One region of the Allokutzneria oryzae genome, then DNA from elsewhere that is predicted to be linked to it. Evidence: riboswitches for the same ligand, from Rfam matches in the RefSeq annotation. Region 1 holds a riboswitch; the other holds the start of a gene.
What was found. Region 1 has a riboswitch for thiamine pyrophosphate ahead of thiC (phosphomethylpyrimidine synthase ThiC). Riboswitches for the same ligand answer to the same signal wherever they lie in the genome.
Positions count from the first base shown of each region.

Region 2: it holds a riboswitch for thiamine pyrophosphate, as region 1 does, so the genes downstream of both, ACFFQA_RS25460 (thiamine ABC transporter substrate-binding protein) here and thiC (phosphomethylpyrimidine synthase ThiC) in region 1, are expected to answer to the same signal.

Region 1 is NZ_JBHLZU010000018.1:428-14,620, forward strand. It holds gene ACFFQA_RS19105 (serine/threonine-protein kinase) at 1-1,135, opposite strand, end outside; gene ACFFQA_RS19110 (cold-shock protein) at 1,219-1,422, opposite strand; gene ACFFQA_RS19115 (TIGR00266 family protein) at 1,524-2,213, opposite strand; gene moeA (molybdopterin molybdotransferase MoeA) at 2,286-3,497, shown strand; gene ACFFQA_RS19125 (M48 family metallopeptidase) at 3,628-5,565, shown strand; gene ACFFQA_RS19130 (GlsB/YeaQ/YmgE family stress response membrane protein) at 5,570-5,833, shown strand; gene ACFFQA_RS19135 (phosphatidylserine decarboxylase) at 5,910-6,620, shown strand; gene pssA (CDP-diacylglycerol--serine O-phosphatidyltransferase) at 6,621-7,565, shown strand; gene ACFFQA_RS19145 (AAA family ATPase) at 7,656-9,866, shown strand; gene ACFFQA_RS19150 (LytR C-terminal domain-containing protein) at 9,921-10,538, opposite strand; gene napA (nucleoid-associated protein NapA) at 10,576-10,887, opposite strand; gene ACFFQA_RS19160 (peptide deformylase) at 11,039-11,611, shown strand; TPP riboswitch at 11,726-11,851, shown strand; gene thiC (phosphomethylpyrimidine synthase ThiC) at 11,842-13,494, shown strand; gene thiD (bifunctional hydroxymethylpyrimidine kinase/phosphomethylpyrimidine kinase) at 13,491-14,193, shown strand, end outside.
Region 2 is NZ_JBHLZU010000020.1:222,494-236,686, forward strand. It holds gene ychF (redox-regulated ATPase YchF) at 1-482, shown strand, start outside; gene ACFFQA_RS25445 (alkaline phosphatase PhoX) at 599-1,774, shown strand; gene ACFFQA_RS25450 (NPCBM/NEW2 domain-containing protein) at 1,930-4,563, shown strand; gene ACFFQA_RS25455 (4a-hydroxytetrahydrobiopterin dehydratase) at 4,560-4,853, opposite strand; TPP riboswitch at 4,902-5,012, shown strand; gene ACFFQA_RS25460 (thiamine ABC transporter substrate-binding protein) at 5,050-6,090, shown strand; gene ACFFQA_RS25465 (ABC transporter permease) at 6,092-7,684, shown strand; gene ACFFQA_RS25470 (ABC transporter ATP-binding protein) at 7,684-8,691, shown strand; gene ACFFQA_RS25475 (ABC transporter permease subunit) at 8,775-9,629, opposite strand; gene ACFFQA_RS25480 (ABC transporter ATP-binding protein) at 9,626-10,606, opposite strand; gene ACFFQA_RS25485 (LolA family protein) at 10,609-11,724, opposite strand; gene ACFFQA_RS25490 (response regulator transcription factor) at 11,868-12,590, shown strand; gene ACFFQA_RS25495 (sensor histidine kinase) at 12,587-13,933, shown strand; gene ACFFQA_RS25500 ((deoxy)nucleoside triphosphate pyrophosphohydrolase) at 14,106-14,193, shown strand, end outside.

The DNA of each region.
Region 1 (14,193 bases):
TGCTCTTGCCGAAGGCGGTCGTTCCAGCGGGCATCGGCGGGCGCAGCCGCATCGGCTCCCCGCTCGACGGCGGGGCCTGGTAGGCGGGCTGGGGCAGCGGGCGCGGCGGCTGCTGCACCTGCTGCGGCTGCTGGTGCGGTGGCTGCTGCTGCGGCTGCGGCTGCTGGTGATAGCCCTGGTGCGGCATCTGCGGCCTGCTGACCAGGCCCTGCGGCGCGGGCTGCTGCGGCTTGGGCGGCGGGGGCGGCGCGGCGGCGGCCTTCTGCGCTGGCGGGCGCCGCGTGGGCGGCACGGTCGGCTGGGGCAGGTTCGCCAGCGCCGCGGTCGCGGCGGCCACCAGTTCGCGGCAGTTCGCGTAGCGCTTGGCGGGCTCCTTGGCCATGCCCCTGCGGATGACCTCGTCGATCGACGGCGGCAGCGTCACCAGCGAGCTGACCGCGGGCACCTCTCCGCCGAGGTGCCCCTGGATCACCTCGGGCACCTTGCCCTGGAACGGCGGGCGGCCGGTGAGGCAGGCGAAGAGCACGCACGCCAGCGAGTACGCGTCCGTGCGCGGGTCGACCGGCTCACCGCGCAGGTGCTCGGGGGCGGCGTAGGTCGGCGAGCCGAGGAAGTCGCCGCCCCTGGTGCGGTGGCCGGTCGCGCCGCGCCTGGTGAGCCCGAAGTCGGCGAGGTAGACGTGCTCGCTCGCGGACTCGTGCTGAGTGACGAGCATGTTGGCCGGCTTGATGTCCAGGTGCACCAGGCCCCTGCCGTGCAGCATGTCCAGCGCGTCGGCGACCTGGCCGATCAGCCGCAGCGTGCGCTCCGGGGAGATCGGGCCGTCCTTGATCAGGCTGGCCAGGTCCGAGCCGTCGACGAACCGCATCGCGATGTAGAGCAGCCCGTCGACCTCGCCGAAGTCGTAGAGCGGCACCACGTGCGAGTGGTCGATCGCCGAGGTGTTGCGCGCCTCGTCGACGAACCGTTCACGGAACTCGGCATCGACCGTGAGGTGATCGGCGATCACCTTCAGCGCGACCTTTCTGCCCAACCGGACGTCGGTGGCGCGGTACATGACGCTCATACCGCCGTGGCCGATCACACCGTCGATGCGGTAGTGACCAAGACGGCGTCCGGTGAGGTCCTCCGACACAAACGAGCAGCTTAGGGCTTGTCGCGCCGGAGGGAAGGAGTAACCCCCACAAGTCGTGGCGGAAACACCGGCTCGGCTGGCGCTCAGGCCTTGCGGACCGAGGCCGCCTGCTTGCGGCCGTCCCCGCCGTCCTGCACCTCGAACTCGACCCGGTCACCCTCGGCGAGGGTGCGGAACCCGTCCATCTCGATGGCGGAGTAGTGCACGAAGACGTCGGGCCCACCGTCGGTGGCGATGAAGCCGTAGCCCTTTTCCGAGTTGAACCACTTGACCGTGCCCTGAGCCACGGATCCTCCTTGCCGCATCCGATGAAGCGCGGTCAACGCTACCCGAGCACGGCACAGAAGTCCCCTACGAAATCGAGGCTTCCAGAACGCGGATTCCTTTGCTACAGACGAGAACCGCCGCCCGCCGAGTGCAGTGAGGACGCGAGCGTCCTCGGGTTCCTGGTCTGCGTCAGCACCTCGCCGGGTCCGGCGAAGTCGAAGACCAGCCCCTCGCCGGTCTTGATCGACTGCGGGCCGCTCTGGGACAGCGCGCGCAGCCGCGCCTGCACGCCATCGGAGTAGCCGACCAGGTGTCCCGAGTCGACGGTCACCAGCTCGCCCGCCTGCAAGGTGATCACGTCGAGCGCGCCGAAGCACGACAGCACCAGCGGCCCCTGTCCGCCGACGTGCACGAGGAACCCGCTGTCCGCGCCGAACAGCGACCGGAAGCCCGGCCAGGCGTTGTCCAGCAGCACCGTCGCGGCGGAGGCCAGCCACCGGGAGCGGGCGACGCACCAGCCACCGCCCGCCGCTCCGGTCAGGTCGACCACGTGCAGGTCGCCCGGCAGGTGCGGGGCGACGTCCACCCATCCGCCCTGCGGCGGCGCGGTGTAGGTGGCCGACGGCACCGGGTCGGCACCCCAGCCCGCCTTGGTCAGCGACTTCAGCAGCGCGGCCGATGCCCGCTGTTCCACCGCGACGCCGTAGCTCGTCGCCACCATCGAGCCGGGCTCCGACCGCACCGGCTCGCTGGGGGCCAGGATCAGCCTCGCCACCCCGAAGTTCGGCGTGTGCCTGGTCCGGACCTGCATGAAGACCTCCGTACGACGACCGCCGCAAGCGCGTCGAGCAGTCTGACACGGCAGGATGGGCTGGTGCCGAACATGCCATCGACCACCCTGCGCCCGGTCGCCGAGCACCGCGCCGCTGTCGCCGCGCTGATCGCCAGGACGCAGGTGGAGTCCCGCCCGCTCACCGACTGCCTCGGACTCGTGCTCGCCGAGGACCTGCGCGCTGCGATCAGCCTGCCGCCGTTCGACAACTCCGCGATGGACGGGTACGCCGTGCTGGCCGCGGACATCGCGACGGCGAGCGAGGACGCGCCGGTGGTGCTTCCGGTCGCCGAGGACGTGCCCGCCGGGCGCACCGACTCACCGGCCCTGGTTCCCGGCACGGCGCACCGGATCATGACGGGCGCGCCGGTTCCGCCGGGAGCCGACGCGGTCGTGCAGGTGGAGCTCACCGACGGCGGCGTCGAGCGGGTCGCGGTGCGCCAGGCCAGGGAGGCGGGCGCCCACATCCGCCGCGCCGGTGAGGACGTGCGCGCGGGCGCGACGGTGCTCACCGCGGGAACCCGCCTCGGCGCGCCCGAGCTCGGGCTCGCCGCGGCCGTCGGGGCGGGCGAGCTGCCCGTGCACCGGAAGCCGAGTGTGCTGGTGCTGTCCACCGGCTCGGAACTGGTCGAGCCCGGGAAACCTCTGCGGCACGGGCAGATCTACGAGTCCAACGGGGTGATGCTCGCGGCCGCCGTCGAGCAGGCCGGCTGCTCGGCACGCCTGTTGCGCTTCGTCCCCGACGACGTCGAGCAGTTCCACGCGGCGCTCGCCCCTCATCTGTCCACTGTGGACTTGGTGCTCACCTCGGGCGGGGTGAGCGCGGGCGCCTACGAGGTGGTCAAGGACGCGTTCTCCGGCCGCGGCGTCGACTTCGTCAAGGTCGCGATGCAGCCGGGAATGCCGCAGGGGGCCGGAACCTACGAGGGCACACCGGTGATCACGTTGCCCGGCAACCCGGTCAGCTCGCTGGTGTCCTTCGAGGTGTTCGTGAGACCGGCGTTGCGCGCGGCGGCCGGGGATGCCGACCCCGGCAGGCCCACCCGGCGGGCGCGGCTCACCGAGCCGCTGCGCTCGGCGCTCGGCAAGCGGCAGTACCGGCGCGGGTTCCACGACGCGGACGCGAACACGGTGTCGGTCGTCGGCGGCCCCGGCTCGCACCTGCTCTCCGCGCTGTCGGCTTCGAACTGTTTGATGGAGATCACCGAGGACGAGACCGATCTCAAGGCGGGAGCCGAGGTCACGGTGCTGCTGACGCGTTGATCTTCCAGCCGGCTGAGCCGGCGTTGTGGCCACCGCGCGCAGAACTTGCCAATCCCGCCGCCGCACCGCAGACTCTCGCGCTGCTCTCCGCAAGGGGGGAGAGCGGAGTCGTCACCGCGGAGGAAACACCGTGCGATCTTTCCGAGCCTTCGTCGCCATCGCGCTGTTGATCGCCTTCCCGTTCCTGGTGGTCGGGATCGGGGTCGGCGGGATCGTGCTGGCGTTCTCGGCCAGCGGCCGGGCGTTGGCCTACCTGCTCGTCGCCAGCGTCGGCGTGCTGATCACCTTCGGGATCGCGCTGGTCAGCGCGTTGCGGACCCGGGTGGAACCACCGCAGGGACCGCGGCTGAGCAGGCAGGAGCAGCCCCAGCTGTGGGCGTGCGTCGACGAGCTCTCCGCACAGGTGCAGACCCGCTCCCCCGACGAGATCATCCTGATCCCGGACGTCAACGCGGCGGTCTCCGAGGACTCCAGGATGCTCGGGCTGCGCGCGGGCAGGCGGTACATGATGATCGGCCTCCCGTTGCTCGCCGGGATGAGCGTCGACGAGCTGCGCGCGGTGCTGGCGCATGAGCTCGGTCACTACAGCGGCGGCCACACCCGGATGCTCGCGGTCACCTACCGCGGCACCGAGACGCTGCAGCGGACCGTTGCCCGGCTGGACGGCGGGCCGGCCCGCTTCCTGCTCACCAACTACGCGAAGCTCTACATGCTCGTCGCGAGCTCGGCCAACCGGCAGCAGGAGCTCGAGGCGGACCGGGCGATGGTGCGGACCTCCGGGCAGGCAGTCGCGATCGCCGCGCTGCGCAAGCTGCCGACGCTCAGCCACACCTGGGACGCCTTCTCGCAGCGCTACGTCTCCCTCGCCGGGATGGCGGGCCGCACGCCGGACCTGTTGCTGGGCTATCGCGCGTTCCTGTTGCACCCCAACCAGAAGGAGTGGGTCGCCCAGGCCGAGGAGCAGCTGCTGGACGCCGAGTCCACCTCGCTGTTCGACAGCCACCCGCCGATCCGCCAGCGGATCTCGACGATCACCCGCCTCGCCGACCGCCCGGCGCCCGGCGACGACCGGCCCGCGTGGTCGCTGCTGCACGACCCGCAGAACAGCGTCCCCCTCGTGGAGGGCGCCCTGCTGGTGGACGGCCTCGGCCCCCGCGCGCAGTGGCCGGAGATCGTCCGGCTCGCCGGGGCCCGGTCGGCGGAGCGGGGCGCGGCGATGCTGGCCAAGGCCGCGGCGGACAGCCAGGTCGCGCCGCGCGGTGTGCTCGGCGACATCCTCAAGGCCCTGGGCCGGGGCCAGGTCGAGCAGCTGGTCAAGCCGCTGCTGAAGCCGACCATCCCCTTCGAGGAGGTGCCGAGGGCCGCCCGCTCGGTGGCCACCGAGCTGCTCGCCGACGTGGTGGTGGCGGCGCTGCTGGCCGAGGGCAGGGCGCGGCACGAGCTGAACTGGGGCGGTGGCTGGGTGCTGCGGCTGGACGACGGCTCGGAGCTCGACGCCGAGCAGCTGGTCGCGCCCGCGGCGCACGACCCGGCCAAGGTCGGCGAGCTGTGGGAGCGGCTCACCGCCCTCGGCGTCCCGTTCGGGTACGTGCGCTGGCCGAGCGCGGACGACCCGAAGATCAGCGGTGAGCCGCAGCTCACCCACGTCTTCGGCACGCAGGTGACCATCGGGCGCAACACCTGGCACGACCTGCTGGCCTACGACACCGGGCTGCTGCTGCTCCGGCTGCCGTTCGGGACCGTGCTCAAGGAGCAGTCCGGCGACCGGATCGGCGTCGGCGCTGGCATCCGGCGCAAGCGGCTGACCCCGCTGGTCGAGGCGTCCGCGAGCGAGAACCGCGGGCTGCCCAACGCGCGGTGGATCGGCGCGGAGCAGATCGTCAACGCCACGGACAAGAAGTTCCTCAGCGGCGGCGGCCGGCTCAACCTGGTCCTCGCCGACGGCAGCCAGGTCGAGCTGCGGGGCGCCACCGACGAGGCGTTCGAGTGCCTCACCGGCTTCGTCCAGCAGTCCTTCGCGGCGCGGGGCGGCGTGGCCCCACAGGCGGGTCCCGCGCCCGTAGGCTGACGGCGTGAGCTTCCTCTCGTGGATCATCTTCGGCGCGCTCGCGGGCTGGGCGGCCAACCTCGTCGTCGGCGGGCGTGACCGGCGCCCGCTCGGCTGCCTGTTCAGCATCGTCGTCGGGATCGTCGGCGCGGCGCTGGGCGGCCTGGTCTACAAGCTGCTGACCGGGGAGCGGTGGGACTTCGAGTTCAGCTTCGGCAGCTTCGGCGTCGCCGCGCTGGGCTCGATCCTGCTGCTCATGATCGTCCGGCTGGTGCAGTCCCGCAGGTGAGCCGGGCGGGCCGCTGGCGTACGGTGAAGAGTCCATTCAGCTCTCTTCACGGCCGAGGATCACGGATCACCTGACGATGACCGCGGAAGAACGTTCGGGCCCGCTCGCACACCTTGTCGAACTCGCCCGCAGCACGGTTCCCCCCATGCACCCCGCCGGCCGGCCGTTCGTGTTGGGCGCGGCCGTCGCCACATTCCTGATCAGGCGGTTCTCCCGCCGTGCCGGTGTGATCGGCATGGTCGTGACCGCCTGGTGCGCCTGGTTCTTCCGGGAGCCCAAGCGGGTCACCCCGACCCGGCCCGGCCTGGTGGTCTCCGCTGCCGACGGCACGGTCTCCACGGTGGGCCCCGCCGTCCCGCCCGCCGAGCTCGGCCTCGGCTCGGAGCCGGTGCCCAGGGTCAGCGTGTTCCTGTCGATCTTCGACGTGCACGTGCAGCGGATGCCCGCCACCGGTGAGGTCAGCAGGATCTCCTACCGCCCCGGCAAGTTCCTCTCCGCTGACCTGGACAAGGCCAGCGAGGACAACGAGCGCAACAGCCTGCTGCTGCGGACCGGGGACGGGCACCAGATCGCGGTCGTGCAGATCGCCGGGCTGATCGCCCGCAGGATCGTCTGCTTCGTCGAGGAGGGCCAGCAGGCCGCCGCGGGCGCCACCTACGGCCTGATCCGCTTCGGCTCCCGGGTCGACGTCTACCTGCCGAAGGGCAGCGAGGTGCTGGTCGAGCCCGGCCAGAAGACGATCGGCGGCGAGACCGTGCTCGGCCGGCTGCCAGGAGCGGAGTCCTAAGTGGACGCACGCACCGCGCCGGGGGTGCGGCTGCTGCCCAACGCGATCACCATCCTCGCGCTGTGCTCGGGACTCTCGGCGATCCAGTTCGCGCTGAACAAGGAGTACAGCGCCGCGGTGCTGGCGATCGGCGTCGCCGCGGTGCTCGACGGCCTCGACGGCAGGCTGGCGCGGATGCTCGACGCGACCAGCAAGATCGGCGCCGAGCTGGACTCGCTGTGCGACGGCATCTCCTTCGGCGTCGTCCCCGCCATCGTGCTGTTCATCTGGGGCTGGGACGGGGAGCGCACCGGCTGGCTGGTCGCGCTGGTGTTCGCGGTGTGCATGGTGCTGCGGCTGGCCCGCTTCAACACCCTGCTCGACGACACCGAGCAGCCCTCCTTCACCAAGGAGTTCTTCGTCGGCGTCCCCGCGCCCGCGGGGGCGGTCCTGGCGTTGCTGCCGCTGGTGGTGACGCTGGGCGCCGGTGAGGGCTGGTGGTCGACCAAGCCGGTGCTGCTGGTGTGGACCCTGCTGGTGGCGATGCTGCTGATCAGCCGGATTCCCACGCTGTCGCTGAAGAAGCTGCGCATCCCTGCCAAGGCGATCGCCCCGGTGCTGGTGATCATCGGCATCGCCGGGGCCGCGCTGCTGACCTACCCGTTCCTGATGCTGGCGGTCGTGGTGGCGCTGTACCTGGCGCACATCCCGTACGCGGTCTACCGCTACTACTGGCTGTCCAGGCACCCGGAGGCGTGGGACGTGGAGCCCGCGGAGCGCAGGGCGCTGCGTCGCGGCGCCCGCAGCACCCGCCGCCTCGGCCTGCGCCCGCCGCTGCGCCGTCGCGTCGCGGGAGCGGCGATCCGCCTGCCCCGCCTCCCCCGCCGCAACGGCACCACCGGCCCCGGCCCCGCGTCCCGCACCAGCTGGCGCCGCCTGGGCCTCCGCCGCGACCGCCGCGACTGACGGCCATTCGCGGGCTTATGGACTCTTTCGGTGCTCCGGAGCGGTCCATAAGCCCGCGAATGGCGATCGGTGCGGCGTAGGGTCTGCGGCGTGATCACGCTGACCATCCGGTTGTCCCCGTCCGCATTGGACACCCGCCGGGGCGTCGTCCGGCTGCATCCCGAGGTGCTCGACGCGCTGGGACTGCGGGCGTGGGACGCCGTGCGGCTGACCGGCACGCGGGAGACCGCCGCGCTGGCCGCCGCGTCGGACGGGTCGCACTCGCCCGGGGTCGTCCTGGTCGACGACATCACCATGTCCAACCTCGGTCTCACCGAGGACTCCGAGGTCGTCGTCGCCCCGGTCGAGGTCTCCACGGCGCGGTCGGTGACCGTGGCGGGATCGCAGCTCGCCTCGGCCTCGCTCACCCCGGAGACCCTGCGGCTGGCGTTGATGGGCAAGGTGCTCACCGTCGGGGACGCCGTGTCGCTGCTGCCGCAGGACCTCGCGCCACCGCCCGGCTCCGATGTGAGCACCGCGCGCCGCAAGCTGTCGCTGGCGATCGGCATGACGTGGACCAACGAGCTGCTCACGGTCACCGGGGTCGAGCCGCCCGGTGTGGTCGCCGTGCAGCCCGCGACCGTGGTCGGCTGGCGGGACGGGGCGCGGACCGCGGCGCTGCCTCCCGCTGTGATGGCCTCCGCGCCCGCTCCGGTCGCCCAGCAGGCGGAGGCCGAGCCCGCGCTCGCCCTGGCGGACCTGGCGGGCGCCAAGGACGCGGTGCGCCGGTTGACCGAGTGGTTCGACCTGGCGTTCCGGCGCCCGGAGCTGCTGGCGAAGCTCGGCGCGGAGTCCCGGCTCGGCGTCCTGGTCTCCGGTCCGTCCGGGGTCGGCAAGGCGACGCTGGTGCGCTCGGTGGCCGCCGCGGTGGAGGCCGAGGTCGTCGAGCTGGTCGCGCCCAGCGCCGCCGCGCTCGAACCGGCGACGGCGTCGCAGCGGGCGCACGACGCGATCAACGCCGCGGTCTCGGCCGCTCGCAGCGGTACCGCCTGTGTGCTGCTGGTGTCCGATGTGGAGGCACTGCTGCCCGCGAACAACCCGCCCCCACTGTCCACTGTGGTCCTCGACGCGCTGCGCGCCGCGATCCAGACCCCGAAGCTCGCCGTCGTGGCCACGACCGCCGCCGCGGAGTCGGTGCACCCCAAGCTGCGCAGCCCCGAGATCATCGACCGCGAGCTGAGCCTGCCGTTGCCGGACGGGCCGGTGCGCACCGAGCTGTTGCGGGTCCTGCTGCGTGACGCGCCCCTTGAGGACGGCATCGACTTCAGGGCCGTCGCCGACCGCACTCCCGGCTTCGTCGCGGCCGACCTGGTGGCGCTGCGACGTGAGGCCGCGGTGCGGGCGGCGTTGCGGCAGCGCGACTCCGACGAGCCCAGGATCGGCCAGGAGGACCTGCTCGGCGCGCTGGAGACGGTGCGGCCGATCTCGATGTCCACTTCGGACAACCTGTCCACCGGCGGCCTCACCCTGGACGACGTCGGCGACATGACCGAGGTGAAGCAGGCGCTGACCGAAGCGGTCCTGTGGCCGTTGCAGTACCCGGACTCCTTTGCGCGCCTTGGTGTTCAGCCTCCACGCGGAGTGCTGCTCTACGGCCCTCCCGGCTGCGGCAAGACCTTCCTGGTGCGCGCGCTGGCCGGGACCGGACAGCTCAACGTGATGTCGGTCAAGGGCGCGGAGCTGCTCGACAAGTGGGTCGGCGAGTCCGAACGCGCGGTGCGGGAGCTGTTCCGCAGAGCGGCCGAGGCGGCGCCCGCGATGCTGTTCCTGGACGAGGTGGACGCGCTCGCGCCGCGCCGCGGCCAGTCGTCGGACTCCGGAGTCGCCGACCGCGTGGTCGCCGCGCTGCTGACCGAGCTGGACGGCGTGGAACCGCTGAACGAGGTCGTGGTGGTCGGCGCGACCAACCGGCCCGAGCTGATCGACCCGGCGCTGCTGCGGCCGGGTCGGCTGGAGCGCCTGGTCTACGTGCCGCCGCCGGACGCGGCGGCCCGCGCGGAGATCCTCAAGTCGGCCGCCAAGCACACCCCGCTGGGCGACGACGTGGACCTGGTGAGCCTGGCCGAGGAGCTGGAGGGCTACTCGGCGGCGGACTGCTCCGCGCTGATCCGGGAGGCGGCGCTGACCGCGATGCGCGAGTCGCTGGCGGCGGCGGAGGTCGGCCTGGCCCACCTGAACCGGGCCCGCGAGTCCGTGCGCCCCTCCCTCGACCCGGCGCAGCTGGCGGCCCTGGAGTCCTACGCCGCCGCGCACCGCCCCTGACACGGGGAAGCCCGGCCCCGAGGTGTCCGGGGCCGGGCTTCACGTCGTGGGTGGCTACTTGGCGCTGTCGGCGTGCTTGTAGTCCTTCGTCACGATCACTATCACACCGGCCTTCGCGTCCTTGATGCCGTCGAAACGGGGTTCGACGCGCATGCCGAACTCGCTGGCCAGCCCGCGCGCCGTGGTCTCCTCGTCGGAGCCGGGCGTGTAGTAGACCGTCGTCGTGTAGATGACGCCGTGCGGGTAGTTGTCCACCGCGTCCACCGTCCAGCCCGCCTCGCGGATGTCCTGGGCGGCGCGGTCGGCGAGCTTGGGGATGGTGCTGTTGTTGTAGACCCGGATGCCGGTGCGCGGCTTCGCCGGGACGCCGCCCCCGCCGCCGCTGTTGGAGCTGGTGGTGGGCGGGGCCTGGGTCGTTGTCGGCGACGGTGTCGTCGCCTGCGACGTGGTGGTCACCGGCGGCGCCTGGGTGGTCGTCACCGCGGGAGGCGGTGTGGTCACCGGCGCCGGTTCGGCTGTCGTGGTCGTCTGCTGACCGAGCGGGTCGGTTGGCGTGTCCCCGCCGAACAGGGAGAAGACGCCGAACGCCAGCGCGACCGCGGCGACCCCGAGCGCCACGACCCCGGCCACCCACAGGGGGCGGGGTGCGCTTGGCGGCTCGACCGAACTCATCTCAGCTGCCTCCTAGTGCGGCACTTCTTCGCGGTGCTCAGCGTGGATCCAGGCCGAGGCGGCGGGCGGAGCGGACTCGCTGGCGGCCGGTGCGCAACCGGCGGAGCCTGCGGACCAGCATCGGGTCGGCCGCGAGCGCCTCAGGCTTCTCGATCAGCGCGTTGAGCTGTTGGTAGTACCGGGTCGCCGACATGTCGAACAGCTCCCGGATGGCCTGCTCCTTCGCGCCGGCGTACTTCCACCACTGCCGCTCGAAGGCCAGGATCTCGTGCTCCCTGGCACTGAGGCCGCCGGTTCCCGGCGCGGAAGTGGCCTGGTCGCGGGCCTGGGCCCTCAACTCGGCGTCCATCCTGCTCCTCGTCCCCAGGGTCGGGATCTCCTCGGCCAGCGGTAATCACAGAGATGTGATTTCCAGGACTTCCATTACATCACGAGGGACCGACACTGGCTCGGGTACAACCCGGCGCGTCACGGCGAGACACGCCGTTAGGGTTTCGCGCATGGCCATTCACGCGATCCGGATCGCGGGCGACCCGGTGCTGCACAACCCGACCCGCCCCGTCGAGACCTTCGACGACGAGCTCCGCACCCTCATCGACGACATGTACGAGACGATGGACGCGGCGAACGGGGTCGGCCTCGCCGCCAACCAGATCGGCGTCGACCTGCGGCTGTTCGTCTACGACTGCCCCGACGACGAGGGTCAGCGGCACCGCGGCGTCGTGGTGAACCCCGTGCTGGAGACCTCCGAGCGCCCGGAGACCATGCCGGACCCGGACGACGACTGGGAGGGCTGCCTGTCCGCCCCCGGCGAGTCCTACCCGACCGGCCGCGCGCGGTGGGCCAAGGTCACCGGCTTCGACGGCGACGGCAAGCCGGTGGAGGTCGAGGCGACCGGCTTCCTGGCGCGCTGCCTGCAGCACGAGACCGACCACCTGGACGGCTTCCTGTACCTGCACCGGCTGGTCGGCAGGCACGCCAAGGAGTCCAAGCGGATGCTCAAGCGCAACGGCTGGGGCGTTCCCGGGCTGTCCTGGATGCCGGGCGAGGTCGAGGACCCGTTCGGTCACTGAGCGCGCCCGCTGGTCGTTTCGGCGGAATTCCACGAGGCGACCAGCGGAAACCCGGCCCGGGTCTGGCAGGGCGGCGCGGCTGTGGTTAGCCTCGGGCACCGAGGAGCACAACTTCACACCGAACGCGGGAGCTCGCGGCGAAGCGGGCTGAGAGGGCGGCTGGGACAACTCCCGGCGCCGCCGACCGCCTGAACCTGTACCGGGTAATGCCGGCGTAGGGAGGATTCGCCATGACGGCTTTCGCCGACAGCTCTGTCAGTCCGACCGTGACAACCGGTCCGATCACCGGATCGCGCAAGGTTTACACCGAAACCCCTGGCGGACTGCGGATCCCGCAGCGCAGGGTGGAACTGACCAACGGCGAGCACCTGGACATCTACGACACCTCGGGGCCCTACACCGACCCCGAAACGAAGATCGACGTCCACAGTGGACTTCCCGGGCTGCGCGCGCCGTGGATCGCGGCGCGCGAGCCGGTCAACGGCGCGGTTTCCCAGCTGGCGTACGCCAAGGCGGGCATCGTCACCCGCGAGATGGAGTACGTCGCGGCGCGCGAGGGCGTCGACGTGGACCTCGTCCGGCACGAGGTGGCCATCGGCCGTGCGGTGATCCCGGCCAACCGGTGCCACCCGGAGACCGAGCCGATGATCATCGGCAAGCGGTTCCTCGTGAAGATCAACGGCAATCTCGGCAACTCCGCGGTGACCTCCTCGGTCGCCGAGGAGGTCGAGAAGATGGTGTGGGCGACCAGGTGGGGCGCTGACACCATCATGGACCTGTCCACCGGCAGGCGGATCCACGAGACGCGCGAGTGGATCCTGCGCAACTCCCCCGTGCCGGTCGGCACGGTGCCGATCTACCAGGCGCTGGAGAAGGTCGACGGCGATCCGGCGAAGCTGTCCTGGGAGGTCTACCGGGACACCGTGGTCGAGCAGTGCGAGCAGGGCGTGGACTACATGACCGTGCACGCCGGCGTGCTGCTCCGGTACGTGCCGCTGACCGCGCGCCGGGTCACCGGCATCGTCTCGCGGGGTGGCTCGATCATGGCGGCGTGGTGCCTGGCGCACCACCGGGAGAGCTTCCTCTACACGCACTTCGAGGAGCTCTGCGAGATCCTGCGCACCTACGACGTGACCTTCTCCCTCGGTGACGGGCTGCGGCCCGGCTCGATCGCCGACGCCAACGACGAGGCCCAGTTCGCCGAGCTGCGCACGCTCGGCGAGCTCACCCACATCGCCCGCGCGCACGACGTGCAGGTGATGATCGAGGGGCCCGGCCACGTGCCGATGCACAAGATCGCCGAGAACGTCCGGCTGGAGGAGGAGCTGTGCGGTGAGGCGCCGTTCTACACGCTCGGCCCGCTCGCGACGGACATCGCACCCGCCTACGACCACATCACCTCCGCGATCGGAGCCGCGCAGATCGCCTGGCACGGCACGGCGATGCTCTGCTACGTCACGCCGAAGGAGCACCTCGGCCTGCCCAACCGCGACGACGTAAAGGCGGGCGTGATCGCCTACAAGATCGCGGCGCACTCCGCCGACCTGGCCAAGGGGCATCCCAAGGCGCAGCAGCGCGACGACGCGTTGTCCAGGGCGCGCTTCGAGTTCCGGTGGGAGGACCAGTTCAACCTCTCGCTCGACCCGGACACCGCGCGCTCCTTCCACGACGAGACGCTGCCGGCCGCGCCCGCCAAGACCGCGCACTTCTGCTCGATGTGCGGGCCCAAGTTCTGCTCGATGAAGATCACCCAGGACGTCCGCAAGTACGCAGAGGAGCACGGTTTGTCCACTGTGGAGGCCATCGAGGCCGGGATGCGCGAGAAGGCGGACGAGTTCGAGGAGCAGGGCGGCAGGGTGTACCTACCAGTGGTGAACCCGTGAACCAACCCGGCCTCCCGGGTCGCGCCCTGTGTTCGGGCGCGACCTGGGAGACACCGCCGCGCGCGTTGTCCATCGCGGGATCGGACTCGGCGGGCGGCGCGGGCATGCACGCCGACCTGCGCGCGTTCCTGACCTGCGGGGTGCACGGGATGACCGCGGTCACGGCGGTCACCGTGCAGGACTCCTTGGGGGTCAAGAGCTTCGTCGAGATCCCGGCGGAGACGGTCGCCGCGCAGATCGAAGCGGTCACCAGCGACATCGGGGTGGACGCGGCGAAGACCGGGATGCTGGCATCGGCGTCGATCATCCGGGCGGTCGCCAAGGCGTGCCACCAGGCCGGGATCGGCCGTGACGCCGCGGCGCCCTTCGTCGTCGACCCGGTCGCGGCGTCGATGCACGGCGACCCGCTGCTGCACGCCGACGCGCTGGACGCGTTGCGGGACGAGCTCTTCCCGATGGCGACGCTCGTGACACCGAACCTGGACGAGGTGCGGCTGCTCACCGGTGTCGACGTGCGCACCCGCGACCAGCTCGCCGACGCGGCGCGCGCCGTGCACGCATTGGGTCCACAGTGGACTCTGATCAAGAGCGGCCACCTCACCGAGGACCCCGAGTGCGTCGACCTGCTCTTCGACGGCACCGAGTTCTACGAGCTGCCCGGCGCGCGGTTCGACACCCCGCACACCCACGGCGGCGGCG
Region 2 (14,193 bases), on a different contig from region 1:
TCCTCTACGTCTTCAACGCCGACGAGAGCGTGCTGACCAACGAGGCCCGCAAGAAGGAGCTGCGCGAGCTGGTCGCGCCCGCCGACGCGGTGTTCCTCGACGCCAAGGTCGAGGCCGAGTTGCTGGAGCTGGACGAGGAGTCCGCCCGCGAGCTGCTGGAGACCATCGGCCAGGAGGAGCCCGGCCTGCACTCGCTGGCCCGCGCCGGGTTCCACACCCTCGGCATGCAGACCTACCTCACCGCCGGGCCCAAGGAGTCCCGTGCGTGGACGATCCGCAAGGGCTGGACGGCCCCGCAGGCCGCTGGTGTCATCCACACCGACTTCGAGCGCGGCTTCATCAAGGCCGAGATCGTGTCCTTCGCCGACCTGATCGAGGCCGGGTCGATGGCCGCGGCCCGCTCGGCGGGCAAGGTCCGCATGGAGGGCAAGGACTACGTCATGGCCGACGGCGACGTCGTCGACTTCCGTTTCAACGTGTGACCTGAATCGCCTTCACGTCAGGGGTTTTGAAACGTGTGGTGACCGCGCGAGCTCTCTTGTGAGGATTCGGATCGTCCGGCACAAGCCGGACATCGAATCTGGGGAGAGAGTTCGCAGTGGAACGTCGAGGATTTCTCAGGGCAGCGGTGGTGGGCGCGGCCGCCGCTGCTTTCGGCGGTGCGTCATGGCACGGAGCCCTCGCGGCGGGAGCCCAGCCGGGCCCCAGCCCGTACGGGGACCTGCTGCCCGCCGACGCCAACGGGGTGATGTTGCCCCGCGGGTTCACGAGCCGGGTGATCGGCCGCGCCGGGCAGAAGGTGGCGGGGACCTCCTACGTGTGGCCGGGCGCGCCGGACGCAGGCGCCTGTTTCCGTGACGGCTCGGGCTGGATCTACGTCGCCAACAGCGAGCTGCCGAAGTCGCAGGGGCTGCTCGGTGGCGTGAGCGCGATCAAGTTCCGCGCCGACGGCAGCATCGCCGACGCCTACAGCGTGCTGCACGGCACCGACACCAACTGCGCCGGCGGCGCGACTCCGTGGAACACCTGGCTCTCGTGCGAGGAGGTGCCGCGCGGGCAGGTCTACGAGACCGATCCGTGGGGGCGGAAGAATGCGGTCGTGCGGCCCGCGATGGGCACCTTCATGCACGAGGCCTGCGCGGTCGACCCGGAGCGCAAGGTCGTCTACATGACCGAGGACCAGTTCGACGGCGGGTTCTACCGGTTCATCCCGACCTCGTGGCCGAACCTCTCCGAGGGGCGCGTCGAGGTGTTGTGCGCGCCCGACGACCTGACCAGCGGGCCGGTCACCTGGAAGCCGGTGCCCGACCCCTTCGGTGACCCGGTCGAGACCCGCTACCAGGTGCCGGGCATGAAGAAGTTCGTCGGCGGCGAGGGCTGCTTCTACGCCAACGGCACCTGCTGGTTCACCACCGCGCTGGACAGCCGGGTGTGGACCTACGACGCCCGCAACAGCACGCTCGGCCTGGTCTACAACGGCGCTGAGCAGGCGCAGCAGCCGCCCGTGCTCTACGGCGTCGACAACATCACGCGGGCCGGTAGCGGCGACCTCTACGTCGCCGAGGACGGCGGCAACATGGAGATGTGCATCATCACGCCGAAGGGTGTGGTCGCACCGTTCTGCCGCCTCATCGGCCAGCACGCGAACTCCGAGGTCACCGGGCCGACCTTCAGCCCGGACGGCACCCGCCTGTACTTCTCCTCGCAGAAGGGCCTTACCGGCGAGCTCACCGACGGGATGACTTTCGAGGTCAAGGGTCCGTTCCGCCGCTGATACAGCAACTCCCGGACGCGCCGGCGGTGGCTGGTCACTCAGCCGCCGTTGGCGCGTTTTGTCATGAACTGCCCGGCCCCTTGCCTCAGCGCAGTGCACTGATGTTCGCTTGTGGTGAGTGCTGTTGATTTGGGTCGGATGACAACGGAGTTGCCATGCCCCTGCGCCCTGCACACCCCCTGCTCGCCTCGGCGGTCACGGCCGCCATGGTGGTGTCGCTGTCCTCGCCCGCCATGGCAGCCCCGCCGGACAACGCCTGGACCGTCCGTGGCCCGGGCGGGGTGAGCGCGCTGGTCAAGCTCGATCCCGGCTCCGGCTCGGTCGCGCTGTCCGTCGAGCGCCACGGCAAGCTCCTCATCGCGCCCTCCCCGGTCGGCATCCGCACCACGGCCGCCGATCTCACCAAGGGGCTCCGCGCGACCGGGCGGCAGAACCGTGTCGTCACGCAGCAGTACCGGATGACGACCGGCAAGCGGCTCAACCGGACGGCCGTGATGAACGAGACCCGGTTTTCCTTCGCCGGAGCCGCAAACACGCGCCTGGATCTTGTTGTGCGGGCCGCGCCCGATGGAGTCGCCTATCGCTACGAGCTGCCGGGCGCACGTGATGTCGTGGTCACGGGTGAAGCCTCTGCCTTCGCATTGCCCGGCGACGCCACTGCTTGGCTGATGCCGTACAACGCCCAGCACGAGAACAAACGGCAGAAGACCACCGCGAGCGCCGCACCCACCGGCGACTACGGCAACCCTTCGTTGTTCCAGGTCGGCGACGACTACGTGCTGCTCACTGAGTCCGATGTAGACGGTCGCTACGCCGGGAGCTCGCTGAGCCACCAGAGCGGAAGCGGCACCTACGCCGTCGCGCTCAAGGACCAGCAGATCCGCTCGACGGGGCAGACCCCTTGGCGCACAGCGATCGTCGGCGACCTCGGCGCTGTCACGGAGTCCACCCTGGTCGACGACCTCGCCATACCCGCGCGCTTCACCGACACCTCGTGGGTGCGGCCCGGGAAGGTCGCGTGGTCCTGGCTCTCCGAGCACTCCAGCCCCAAGGACTTCGAGCGGCAGAAGGCCTATGTCGACTTCGCCGCCCGCAACGGGTGGCCCTACGTGCTCGTCGACGAGGGCTGGAGCGACAAGTGGGTGCCGGAGCTGGCCCGCTACGCGCGGGCCAAGGGGGTGGACATCCTGTTGTGGTTCCACTGGACCAGCCTCGACACCCAGCCGGAACGCGACACGGTGCTGGCCAGGGTCAAGGACTGGGGCGTCAAGGGCGTCAAGGTCGACTTCATGGAGTCCGACTCGCAGGCCCGGTACCAGTGGTACGACACGATTCTCGCGGAGACCGCCAAGCGGCAGCTCATGGTCAACTTCCACGGCTCGACCATCCCGCACGGCCTCGCCAGGACGTGGCCGCACGTGATGTCGATGGAGGCCATCCACGGCGCGGAGCAGAACCCGCAGCCCGACAACGATCCCGTGCACCCCTTCGTGCGCAACGTTGTCGGCTCGATGGACTACACGCCTGGACGCATGGAGACCGGCAACAAGGTCTCCACCATCGGCCACGAGATCGCTCTGCCCGCCGCGTACGAGTCCGCGTGGCAGCACTTCGCCGACAAGCCGGAGGCGTACGAGAAGTACCCGGAGGCGTTGCGGTTCCTCAACCAGCTGCCGACCGTGTGGGACCAGACCGAGTACGTCAGCGGCTATCCCGGTTCTGACGCCGTCATCGCACGCCGCAACGGAAATCGCTGGTTCGTCGGCGGGGTCGCGGCGGGCGGTGCCCGCACGCTCCGTGCGCCGCTGGCCTTCCTGGGACCGGGCCGCTGGCTCGTCGAGACCGTCCGTGACCCGCGTCCTGGGCAGCGTGTTGATGTCCAGCGCACCACCTCGGTCCAGACCTCGTCCGCGACGCTCGACATCGACGTGCACGACAACGGCGGCTTCGGCGCCGTGATCTGTCCGGCCACACCCGGCAGGCTGACCTGCTACGAGCCCGTGCGCCAGGTCGCCGAGACGTCGCTGGCGATCACGCCCACCTCGACCGTTGACGCGGCAGCAGGAACCTCGTTCGAGGTCACCGGCACTTTCGAAGTCCGTTCCGCGAGGACGGTGACCGACGTCGTGCTGACCCCGCAGGCACCCGCGGGCTGGACCGTGCAGGGAGCGCCGGTGACCGCTCCCGCGCTCGGCCAAGGACGGCCGCTCTCCGGCAAATGGACGGTCAAGGTCGGCGCGAACGTCAAGCCGGGGACCTTCGAGCTGCCCGTCGTCGCGGAGTTCTGGGACCCCGCGCTCGCTCGCCGCGTGCATGTCGCCAAGGCCGTTCGCGGCTTCGTCCCGCCCAACGGCCGTGCGTACGTCAGCGATCTCTCGTTCGAGACCGAGACCAACGGCTATGGCCCCGTCGAGCGTGACCGGTCCAACAACGACGCGGCCGGAGGCGATGGCAACCAGATCAGCATCGGTGGCCGCAAGTACGAGAAGGGGCTCGGAACGCACGCCACCGCTGAGATCTCCGTCTACCTGGGCGGGAAGTGCACAGCTTTCTCTTCGGTCGTCGGCATGGACGACGAGACGACATCGCCCGGCTCTTCGGCCTTCCAGGTGCTCGGCGACGGAAAGGTCTTGGCGGAGACCGGGGTTCTGCGCACCGGCGGGCAGCCCGTTCCGCTGTCAGCCAGCGTGATCGAAGTTCGCACACTCACGCTGCGCGTCACCGACGGCGGCGACGGCAAGAACTTCGACCACGCCGACTGGGCCGACGCAGTGGTGGACTGCGGTTAGCCCAACGCCTCAAGCACGCCGTCGATCTCCCTGGCCAACGACACGTCCAGCGCGCTGATCCCGCCCACGGAATGCGTCGAGCAGCGGAAGGTCAGCGTGCGCCAACGGATGTCGATGTCCGGGTGGTGGTTGTCGTTCTCGGCGATCTCCGCGACGCGGTTCACCACCCGGATCGCATCCGTGAAGCTCGGCAGCTCCGCGGTGCGGGTCAGCGCGGCGTCGTCCTGGCGCCACTGGGGGAGAGCGCTCAGTGCCTCGGTCACCTGTTCCTCGTTCAGCAGCTCAGCCATGCCTCCATGGTGGTCCTGGCTCCCGCCGCGCGCGAGTCCGACGTACGCTGGGGGAGCCACGGGAGCCCGGTATGCCGGGCTGAGAGGAGGGCACCCAGCCCTCGACCGTACGAACCTGATCCGGGTCATGCCGGTGTAGGGAGGTGCGCGCCGCTTGCGGTGCCTCGTGGTCACGGACGACGGCCAGGAGGAGCTAGTGCGCGGCAAGACACTCGGAGCCCTACTCGTGCTCGCGCTGGTCAGCGGATGTTCGCTGACGGGCGGCAGTGGGACGGACACCGGCGGTAACAAGGTCGTCCTCGTCACCCACAACTCCTTCGCCGTGCCGCAGCAGGTGCTGGACGAGTTCGCCAAGCAGAGCGGCATCACCGTCGAGGTCAGCCGCCGGGGCGACGCGGGTGAGGTCACCAACCAGCTCGTGCTGACCAAGTCCAACCCGCTGGCCGACGCGGTCTACGGCATCGACTCCACGTATGCCTCGCGGGCGCTCGCGCAGGGGCTGCTCCAGCCGTACCGCAGCCCCGAAGCCGCCAAGGGCGCGCAGCGCTACGCCCTGCCCGGCGATGACCGGCTCAGCGCTGTCGACGTCGGTGACGTGTGTCTCAACATGGACACCGGTTTCCTCGCGCAGCGCGGCATTCCCGAGCCGACGTCACTGGCGGACCTGACCGACCCGCGCTACAAGGACCTGCTCGTCGTGCAGAACCCGGCGACCTCCTCGCCCGGTCTGGCGTTCCTCTTCGCCACCATCGCCACCTTCGGTGAGCAGGGCTGGGCCGACTACTGGACCAAGCTCAAGGCCAACGGCGTCAAGGTCGCCAGTGGCTGGGAGGAGAGCTACAACCAGGACTTCTCCGGCTCCGCGGGCAAGGGGCCGCGTCCGCTGGTGGTGTCCTACGCGTCCTCGCCGTCCGCCGAGATCGGCCAGGACGGCAAGCCGCGCACCAAGGCCCTGCTCGGTGGCTGCTACCGGCAGGTCGAGTACGCGGGTGTGCTCAGCGGCGCCAAGAACGTCGAAGGTGCCCGCAAGGTCGTGGACTTCCTGCTGTCGGAGAAGGTCCAGTCCCAGCTCGCCGAGCAGATGTACGTCTACCCGACTCGTGAAGGCGTTGCGCTGCCCCAGTCCTGGCAGCAGGCCGCACCGCTGCCGGCGAAGGCGCTGGAGCTACCGGCGGACCAGGTCGACAAGGACCGCGAGCGCTGGCTCACCCAGTGGCGGTCGGTCGTGCAGGGCTGACGTGCGCGTCAAAGTCGCTCTCGGTGTAGGAGCAGCAGTTCCGCTGCTGTTCCTGGTCGTGTTCTTCGCCTGGCCTGTCGCGGCGATCCTCGGTCTCGGACTGCGGGGGACCGGTGTCGGCCAGGTGCTCGCGGATCCCCAGACCTGGGACCTCGTCGCGTTCACCCTCGGCCAGGCCGCGGCGTCCACGGCAGTCGCCCTGGTGGCAGGGCTTCCGATCGCCTATCTGCTCGCGCGCTGTGCCGTGCGCGGCCGAGGACTCGTGCGGCTGATCGTCACGATCCCGTTCGTCCTGCCGACTCTGGTTGTCGGAATGGCGTTTCGTTCCCTGCTTGGCGATGGTGGGGTGATCGCGATCGTGCTGGCCAACGCGTTCTTCAACGTCGCGGTGGTGGCGCGCACAGTGGGTGGGCTGTGGGCGAACCTCGACCGTCGAGCCGAAGACGCGGCGCGAGCGCTGGGGGCTTCCCGTTGGCGTGCCTTCACTTCGGTGACCCTGCCGGCGCTCGCCCCTGCGATCGGTTCGGCGGCGGCGGTCGCTTTCCTGTTCTGCGCAACGAGTTTCGGTGTGGTTCTCGTTCTGGGTGGGGCAGAGCACCGGACGTTGGAGACGGAGATCTACCTGCGTACCGTGCAGCTGCTGGACCTTCCCGGAGCTGCTGCCCTGTCGCTGGTCCAGCTCGCCGCTGTCGTTGGTGCGCTGCTCGTCGGAGCGGTAGCGAGGCGAAAGCGCGAGACGGCCCTGACGTTGCGCCGCCGAACCGAGACGGCTCGCCGCCCTGAAGGTGGCGAGTGGGCGGTGGTCGGTGTGGCGGTCACGGTGGTGGGTCTTCTTCTGCTGCCGGTCTTCTCGCTCGTCGTGCGATCACTGTCCACACGAGATGGTTGGAGCCTTGCCGGGTACACCGCGCTGGCCGGTGACGCGGCTCGCTCCACGCTTGGTGTGTCCGGAATGGACGCCGCGACGAACTCGCTGCGGACCGCCTTCGACGCGACACTGCTCGCGCTGGTGCTCGGAGTCCTGGCTGCTGTTGTGCTGTCCCAGTTGCGGCGCAGGCAAGGACGGCTCGCCGAAGCCATGGACATGGTGCTGATGCTGCCGCTCGGCGTGTCCGCGGTGACGGTGGGTTTCGGCTATCTCGTCACGATGGACGCGCTTCCAGGTGATCTTCGTTCGTCCCCGGTCCTGGTGCCCTTCGCGCAGGCCCTCGTGGTGATGCCGTTGGTCGTGCGCATGGTGCTGCCGGTGTTGCGCGCGATCGACGACCGCCTCCGCCAGGCCGCCGCGTCGCTCGGTGCCTCGCCGTTGCGGGTGTGGCGCGAGGTCGATCTCCCACTCGCCGGACGATCTCTGCTCGCGGCGACCGGTTTCGGCTACGTGGTCGCGCTCGGCGAGTTCGGCGCGACGAGCTTCCTGGCGAAGCCGGACGCGCCGACGCTGCCGGTCGCGATCTCCAGGTTGATCTCCCGGCCGGGGGAGCTGAACGTGCAGATGGCCTACGCGTCCTGTGTGCTGCTGATGATCGTCACGGTGGTCGCGGTGGCGCTGATCGAACGTGTCCGGGTGGGCACCGAAGCCCTTGGGGAGTTCTGATGGGCCTTCGGCTCAAGGATCTGACCGTCCACTATGGATCTGTCGCCGCTGTGTCCGATGTGGAAATGTCCATTGAGGACGGTGAGGTAGTCGCGCTGCTCGGCCCCTCGGGCTGCGGTAAGTCGACGCTGCTGCGCGCGGTCGCGGGTCTGGAACGCGCTAGCTCTGGAACGGTCAGCTGGGACGGTGCCGACCTCGCCGGAGTCCCGGTCCACCGCCGTGGTTTTGGGCTCGTTTTCCAGGACGGCCAACTGTTCCCGCACCGTGATGTGGCGGGAAACGTCGCGTTCGGTCTGCGCATGCACGGCGTCGACCGAAAGCACCAAGCCGAGCGAGTGGCCGAGCTTCTGGAGCTGGTGGGACTGCCCGGATATGGCGCTCGGCGAACCACCGAGCTGTCCGGCGGTGAGCAGCAGCGCGTCGCCCTGGCCCGCGCCCTCGCTCCTCGGCCGAAGCTCCTGCTGCTGGATGAGCCGTTGTCCGCGCTGGACCGGGCGTTGCGCGAGCAGCTGGCGATGGACCTGGCGGTGCTGCTGCGCCGAGCGGGTGCGACCGCACTCGTGGTGACGCACGACCACGACGAGGCTTTTACCCTGGCTGACCGAGTAGCCTTGATGCGCAAGGGAAAACTGGTCCAAACCGGAACGCCCGCCGAGGTCTGGCGCCGTCCCGCCGACGCCGAGGTGGCGGCGTTCCTCGGCTGCACGGTCATCGTGGACGGAGTCGTGGCGGACGGTCGAGCCACGAGCTCACTGGGATCAGTGCCCGCGCCGGGAGTGGTTGACGGGCCGGTCCGCCTCGGCCTGCGAGCGAGCGCGCTGCGCACGGACCCGGCGGGGCAGCTCACCGGCGAAGTCCTGCAACGCGTGCACCGCAGCGACCACGTGCGCCTGCTGGTCCGCCTGGACACCGGCCCGGAGGTCGAAGCGACGGCTCCCGTCACCGCCGCCCTGACCTCTCACACCCGCTTCACCCTCGACCCCGACGGCATCGCCTTCATCACCTGACCCCCCGCCATTCGCGGGCTTATGGACGTCTCGCAAGCTCCTCAGAGGTCCATAAGCCCGCGAATGGCCGGAAAGGGGCGGGGTTAGGTGTCCTTGGTGGCCATGCGGGCGACGGTGATGGAGAGGCCGATCGCGATGTAGCACAGCGCTCGCACTCCGCTTTCCGTCAGCGTCGCCGTCACCATCGGGTCGCGGACCACGTCGATCGCCGAGGTCCAGCCCGTGGTGATCAGTGCCGGTTGCAGCCACGACAGGTCCGGGAGGGTGCCCAGCAGGGTGAACACGATCAGCGAGCCCATCGTCGCCGCCAGCACCACCAGGGGGTGGTCGGTGAACGAGGACAGCGCCAGCGCCACCGCCGCCACCGCCGCCATCTGCAGCCACACCCACAGTGCCGCGACGCCGACCCTGCCGATGCCGTCCGCGAAGGACAGCGTGGTGCCCGACAGGGAGGTGAACTCCGTGGTGCCCGTGAACACCAGGCCCGAGGTGATGCCCAGGACCGCGAGCACCAGCACCGCGACCGCCGTCACCGTCGCGACGCCGACCGCCTTCACCATGACCAGCCGGGTCCGGCCGACCGGCGCGATCAGCAGGCCGCGCAGGGTGCCGTGCGCCGACTCGCCCGCGATCGCGTCCGCGGCCGCCATCGACACCAGCATCGGCATCAGCAGCGGCATCGCCATGGTCATCGCCGCCAGGGGCAGCACCATCCCGTTGCCCAGCAGCGACGCCAGGACCGGCGGGCCGCCGATCGGACCTCCCCCGAAGTCCGCCAGCGACATCATCAGGCCCAGCCCCACCGGCACCAGGGCCAGCAGGCCGAAGCCCACCAGCGTCCTCGGCCGCCGCAGCACCCAGCGCAGCTCCGCGCGCAACAGCCTGCCCAGCGGTGCCCTCGTCACCTTCTCCGGCAGCGCAACCGAAGCCGTGGTCATGACCCCTCCCGCACGTCGGCCTCGGTCAACCGGGCGAACAGCTCTTCGAGACCCGTCCGCTCGCGGCGCGCCTCCCGCACGCCCACCCCGGCGAGCACCAGCTTCTCGACCACCTGCTGCGGCGAGGCCCCCGTCAGCTCCACGCGCACACCGTCCACAGCAGACCTGAACGGAATCCTGTTTTCCCGCAGGGTGTCCACCGCAAGCTGAACGTCCTCAGTGGACACGGTGAGCGTGGGAGTCCCCGCTTCGAGCAGCTCGCTCAGCTCGCCCTGCGCCACCGCAGTGCCCTGGTGCAGCACGGCCACGTGCGTGCAGGTCGCCTCCACCTCGGCCAGCAGGTGCGAGGACACGACCACCGTCGTCCCAGCCGCGTGCAGGTCCGCCATCACCCCGCGGATCTCCCTGGTGCCCGACGGGTCGAGGCCGTTCGTCGGCTCGTCGAGCACCACCAGCCTCCTCGGCACCAGCAGCGCCGCGGCCAGGCCCAGCCGCTGCTTCATGCCGAGCGAGTAGGCCTTGAACCTGCGGGTCGCCGCGTGCGCCAGCCCCACTCGCTCCAGCGCGTCGTCGACCGCCTTGCTGATCCCCCCGGTCGGCAGCAGCGGTTCGGCCGCCGCGCAGCGCCGCAGGTTCTCCCGCCCCGACAGGAACGGGTGGAAACCCGGTCCCTCCACCAGCGCGCCCACGTGCGGCAGCGCGCGGTCCGCGCCGTCCGGCATGGGCACCCCCAGCAGCTCGACGCTGCCGGTCGTCGGCCTGGTCAGGCCGAGCAACATCCTGATCGTCGTGGTCTTGCCGGAGCCGTTGGGCCCCAGCAGGCCGAGCACCGCGCCCTGCGGGACCTCCAGGTCGACGCTGTCGACCGCGACGGTGCGTCCGTAGACCTTGCGCAGTCCGCTGGTACGGGCCGCGAGGGCGGGGGCGGAGAGCTCCGCCCCCACCACACCGGTCGCCGCGAGCGGCTCGGTGCTCAGCGTCACTTCACGGTGCCGATCGCCTCGACGAGCACCTGGGACGGCACGGCGCCCGCGGCGAAGCGGCCGTCCTCGGTGAGCAGGCCGGTGCCGACCTTGGTGGTGATCAGGTAGCCCTTGCCCCACGGGCCCTCGACCTTGGTGCCGAACTGCTTGACCATGTCGAGCGGGTTCTGCACCGCGGCGCCCTTCTCACCGGACTTCGGCAGCTCGTCCAGCTTGGGCAGGCGGCCGACGACGGTGGTGTCCCAGCCGTCGCCGACGACCTTGACCCGGTCGGTCTCCATCGGCTTGGGCGAGGAGCCGGGCTTCTGGTGCTTCTCGATCTCCTCGCGGTGCTTGCTCTCGAACTCCTTGAGCTTGCTCGCGCTGTCCTCGACCTTCGCGCCGGCGGGCGGGGTGAAGGTGAACAGCTTCGGGTCCTGGGCGCCGATGTCGAGCTTGGTGAAGCCGATCTGCGCCACCGGCTCGCTGGAGCCGTTGGCCAGCACGACCACCCGCAGCGGCAGCCGCTTCTCGGCGTCCACCGCGACCCGGACCTCACGCAGCAGGGTGCGCTCGGACGGGGCGGGCGCCAGCACCAGCTCGTAGGCGTCGCGGCCCGCGACGCTCGCCGTGCCGTCCACCGAGATGCTGCTGCTGGGCCGCACCAGGTCGATGATCTTCTTGGCGGCCGACGCGGGATCGCTCAGCTCCTCCGGCTTGCCCTTCGGCGCCGCGTCCTTGTCGTAGGTGTGCTTCGTCGCGACCTTGGTGGACGAGTCCCAGGTCCACGCGGTCGTGCCGTCGTTGACGGCGATCTTCTCGCCGCCGGCCTGGCTGCTGGCCACCCGCACCTTGCCGGTGCCGTCGGACCAGACCCGAGCCGACACCCCGCTCAGCTCCTGCGGCAGGTTCGGGATGGCGGGAATACCGAGGTTGGTCTTGCCCTCGACGGTGCCCCCCAGCGCCGGAATCTCCTTCTGGCTGAGCACCGACTGCACCAGCTGCTCCGGGTTGACCGGCGGCAGCACGGGTGCGGCGCCCGCACCAGTAGGCATGGCCAGCACGGTCAGCCCGACCGCGCCGGCGATCGCACCGGCGGTGGCCGCGGCGACTGTGGCCTTCTTCCGATCCATGTTCGTCTCCTCCTCGGACGGTTTCCCTCCGTGGTGACGACAGTGCACGTCCCACCCTGAGACTGGACTGAGACCGCCCCCGCGAACTGAGAGAGCGCTGAGAGGTGAACCACAAGACTCTCAGCTACCGGCATGCTGTGCACGTGAAGCCACGGGTGCTCGTAGTGGACGACGAGGTCGGCGTGCGCAGGGCCCTCCAGCGGGGCCTGCGGGCGGAGGGCATGGACGTGGTCACCGCCGAGGACGGCCCAGGGGGCCTGCGTGCGGCGCTGACCGGCGCGTTCGACCTCATCCTGCTGGACATCATGCTGCCGGGGCTGTCCGGCTACCGCGTGCTCCAGCACCTGCGCAACGAGGGCGTCGGCACGCCGGTGCTGATGATCTCCGCCAAGGACGGCGAGGTCGACCAGGCCGACGGGCTGGACCTCGGGGCCGACGGCTACATCGTCAAGCCCTTCTCCTTCGTGGTGCTCGTCGCCCAGGTCCGCGCGCTGCTGCGGCGCAACGCGGCCGAGGGCTCCTCGGGCAGGTCACGGCTGCGGCTGGGCAGACTGGAGATCGACCAGGCCGCCCGCGAGGTGGTCTGGGACGGCGCTCCGGTGCCGCTGAGCCCGAGGGAGTACGCGCTGCTGACCGCGCTCGCCGGGCGCGCGGGCACCGTGGTCGCCAAGGACGAGCTGCTGCGCGCGGTCTGGGGCGACGAGCAGGCCGCCACCCGCAACGCCGTCGAGGTGTACGTCGGTTACCTGCGCCGCAAACTGGACGCCGCCGGAGCCGGTCACATCGTGCGGACCGTCCGGGGACACGGCTACCTCGCCGTCGACGAGACCGCCGAGGAGGACTCCGGGATGAACGGCGGCCGATGAGGCGACCCTTCGACGCGGTCCCGCGCTGGTGGCACCGCCGCAGCCTGCGCGGGCGCATCACCATGGTCGCCGCGGCGGCGGCGCTCGGCGGCTTCCTGGTGCTCGCCCAGGTGATGTCCTCGGTCCTGACCAGCGGGCTCACCGAACAGATGGACACCCAGCTCAACTCCGTGCTGCGCTCCGCGGCGAGCGCGGTCGCCGAAGGCAGGCCCGCCGAGACCAGGCAGGGCGGCGTCCAGGTCCGGGTGCTGGACACCGCGGGCAAGCCGCTGGACGGAGTCGGCGAGGTCGATCTCTACCTCACCGAGGTGCGGCAGCTGCTCGCGGGCAAGCCCATGACCGTCTACCGCGGCTACGGCGCGACCAGGTGGCTGCCCAGCGTGGTCAGCGCCCCGGACGGTTCCCAGCGGCTGGTCCTCGCCAGCGCCGACGCCGGTGACTACCTGCGGCTCTTCGAGGACATCGTCGTCTGGTTCGTCCCGGTGGCGCTGCTCGGCACCGCCGCCGTCGCGTTCACCGCGTGGGTCACCGTGCGCTGGTCGCTGCGCCCGGTCGAACGGCTCCGGTCGGCCGCTCAGGCCCTCCCCGCGGGCGAACGGCTCCCGCTCCCCGAGGCCGACGACGAGCTGCGCGCCCTGGCCGAGGCCTTGAACGGGCTGCTCGCCCGCCGTGACGAGTCCGCGGAGCGGATGCGCCAGTTCAGCGGCGCGGCGGCCCACGAGCTGCGGTCCCCGGTCGCCTCGATCCGAGCCCAGGCCGAGGTCGCCGTCGCCTACCCCGATCCCGACGAGGCCCAGGAGGTGCTCGGCGAGGTCGCGATCGAGGCGGAGCGCCTCTCCGAGGTCGTCGACCACCTGCTGAAGCTCGCCCGCTCGGACACGGCCGCCCTCCCGCCCGCGGACACGGTCGAGCTCACCGAGCTCGCCCGCGACGTGGCCCTACGCCAGCCGGACAACGGTCCGATGGTCCGCGTGGAGACCTTCGTGCCGGTGTGGGTGCACGCGACCACACAGGAGGTCGAGCTCGTCCTGGACAACCTGCTGCGCAACGCCCGCCGCTACGCGCGGACCCAGGTGCGCGTGATGGTGCTGCCCGCGGGCAGGCAGGGACGGCTCGTGGTCGACGACGACGGCGAGGGAATCCCGCCGGAGCACCGCGAGCGCGTGTTCGACCGCTTCTACCGCGTGCACGGCGCACGCGACCGGGACACCGGCGGCGCGGGTCTGGGGCTGGCCATGGTGGCCGATGTCGTGCACCGGCGCGAAGGCAGCGTGCGAGCGGGCGCCTCTCCTGAGGGCGGCGCTCGTCTGGAGATCCGGTGGAACACCAGTCCCAAGCCCTGACGTGCCAAGATCTGGCGTGCCGGTTCTCAGATCAACACTGCTCGTCGACGCGCCGGTCCGCACTGTCGCCGCCGCCGTTCGCGATGTCGCCGTCGTGCGTGCCAGCGCGGCCGCAGTGAGGGCGCGCGCCACAACCACCGCGCGCGGCGACCTCCTGTGCGCAGGAGATGAAGTGAGCTTCGAGGTCCCGCTCCTGCCGGGAGTACGGGTCCCGGTCCGCACCAAGGTGACCCGTGCGGACAACACCGGCCTGTCGTCCG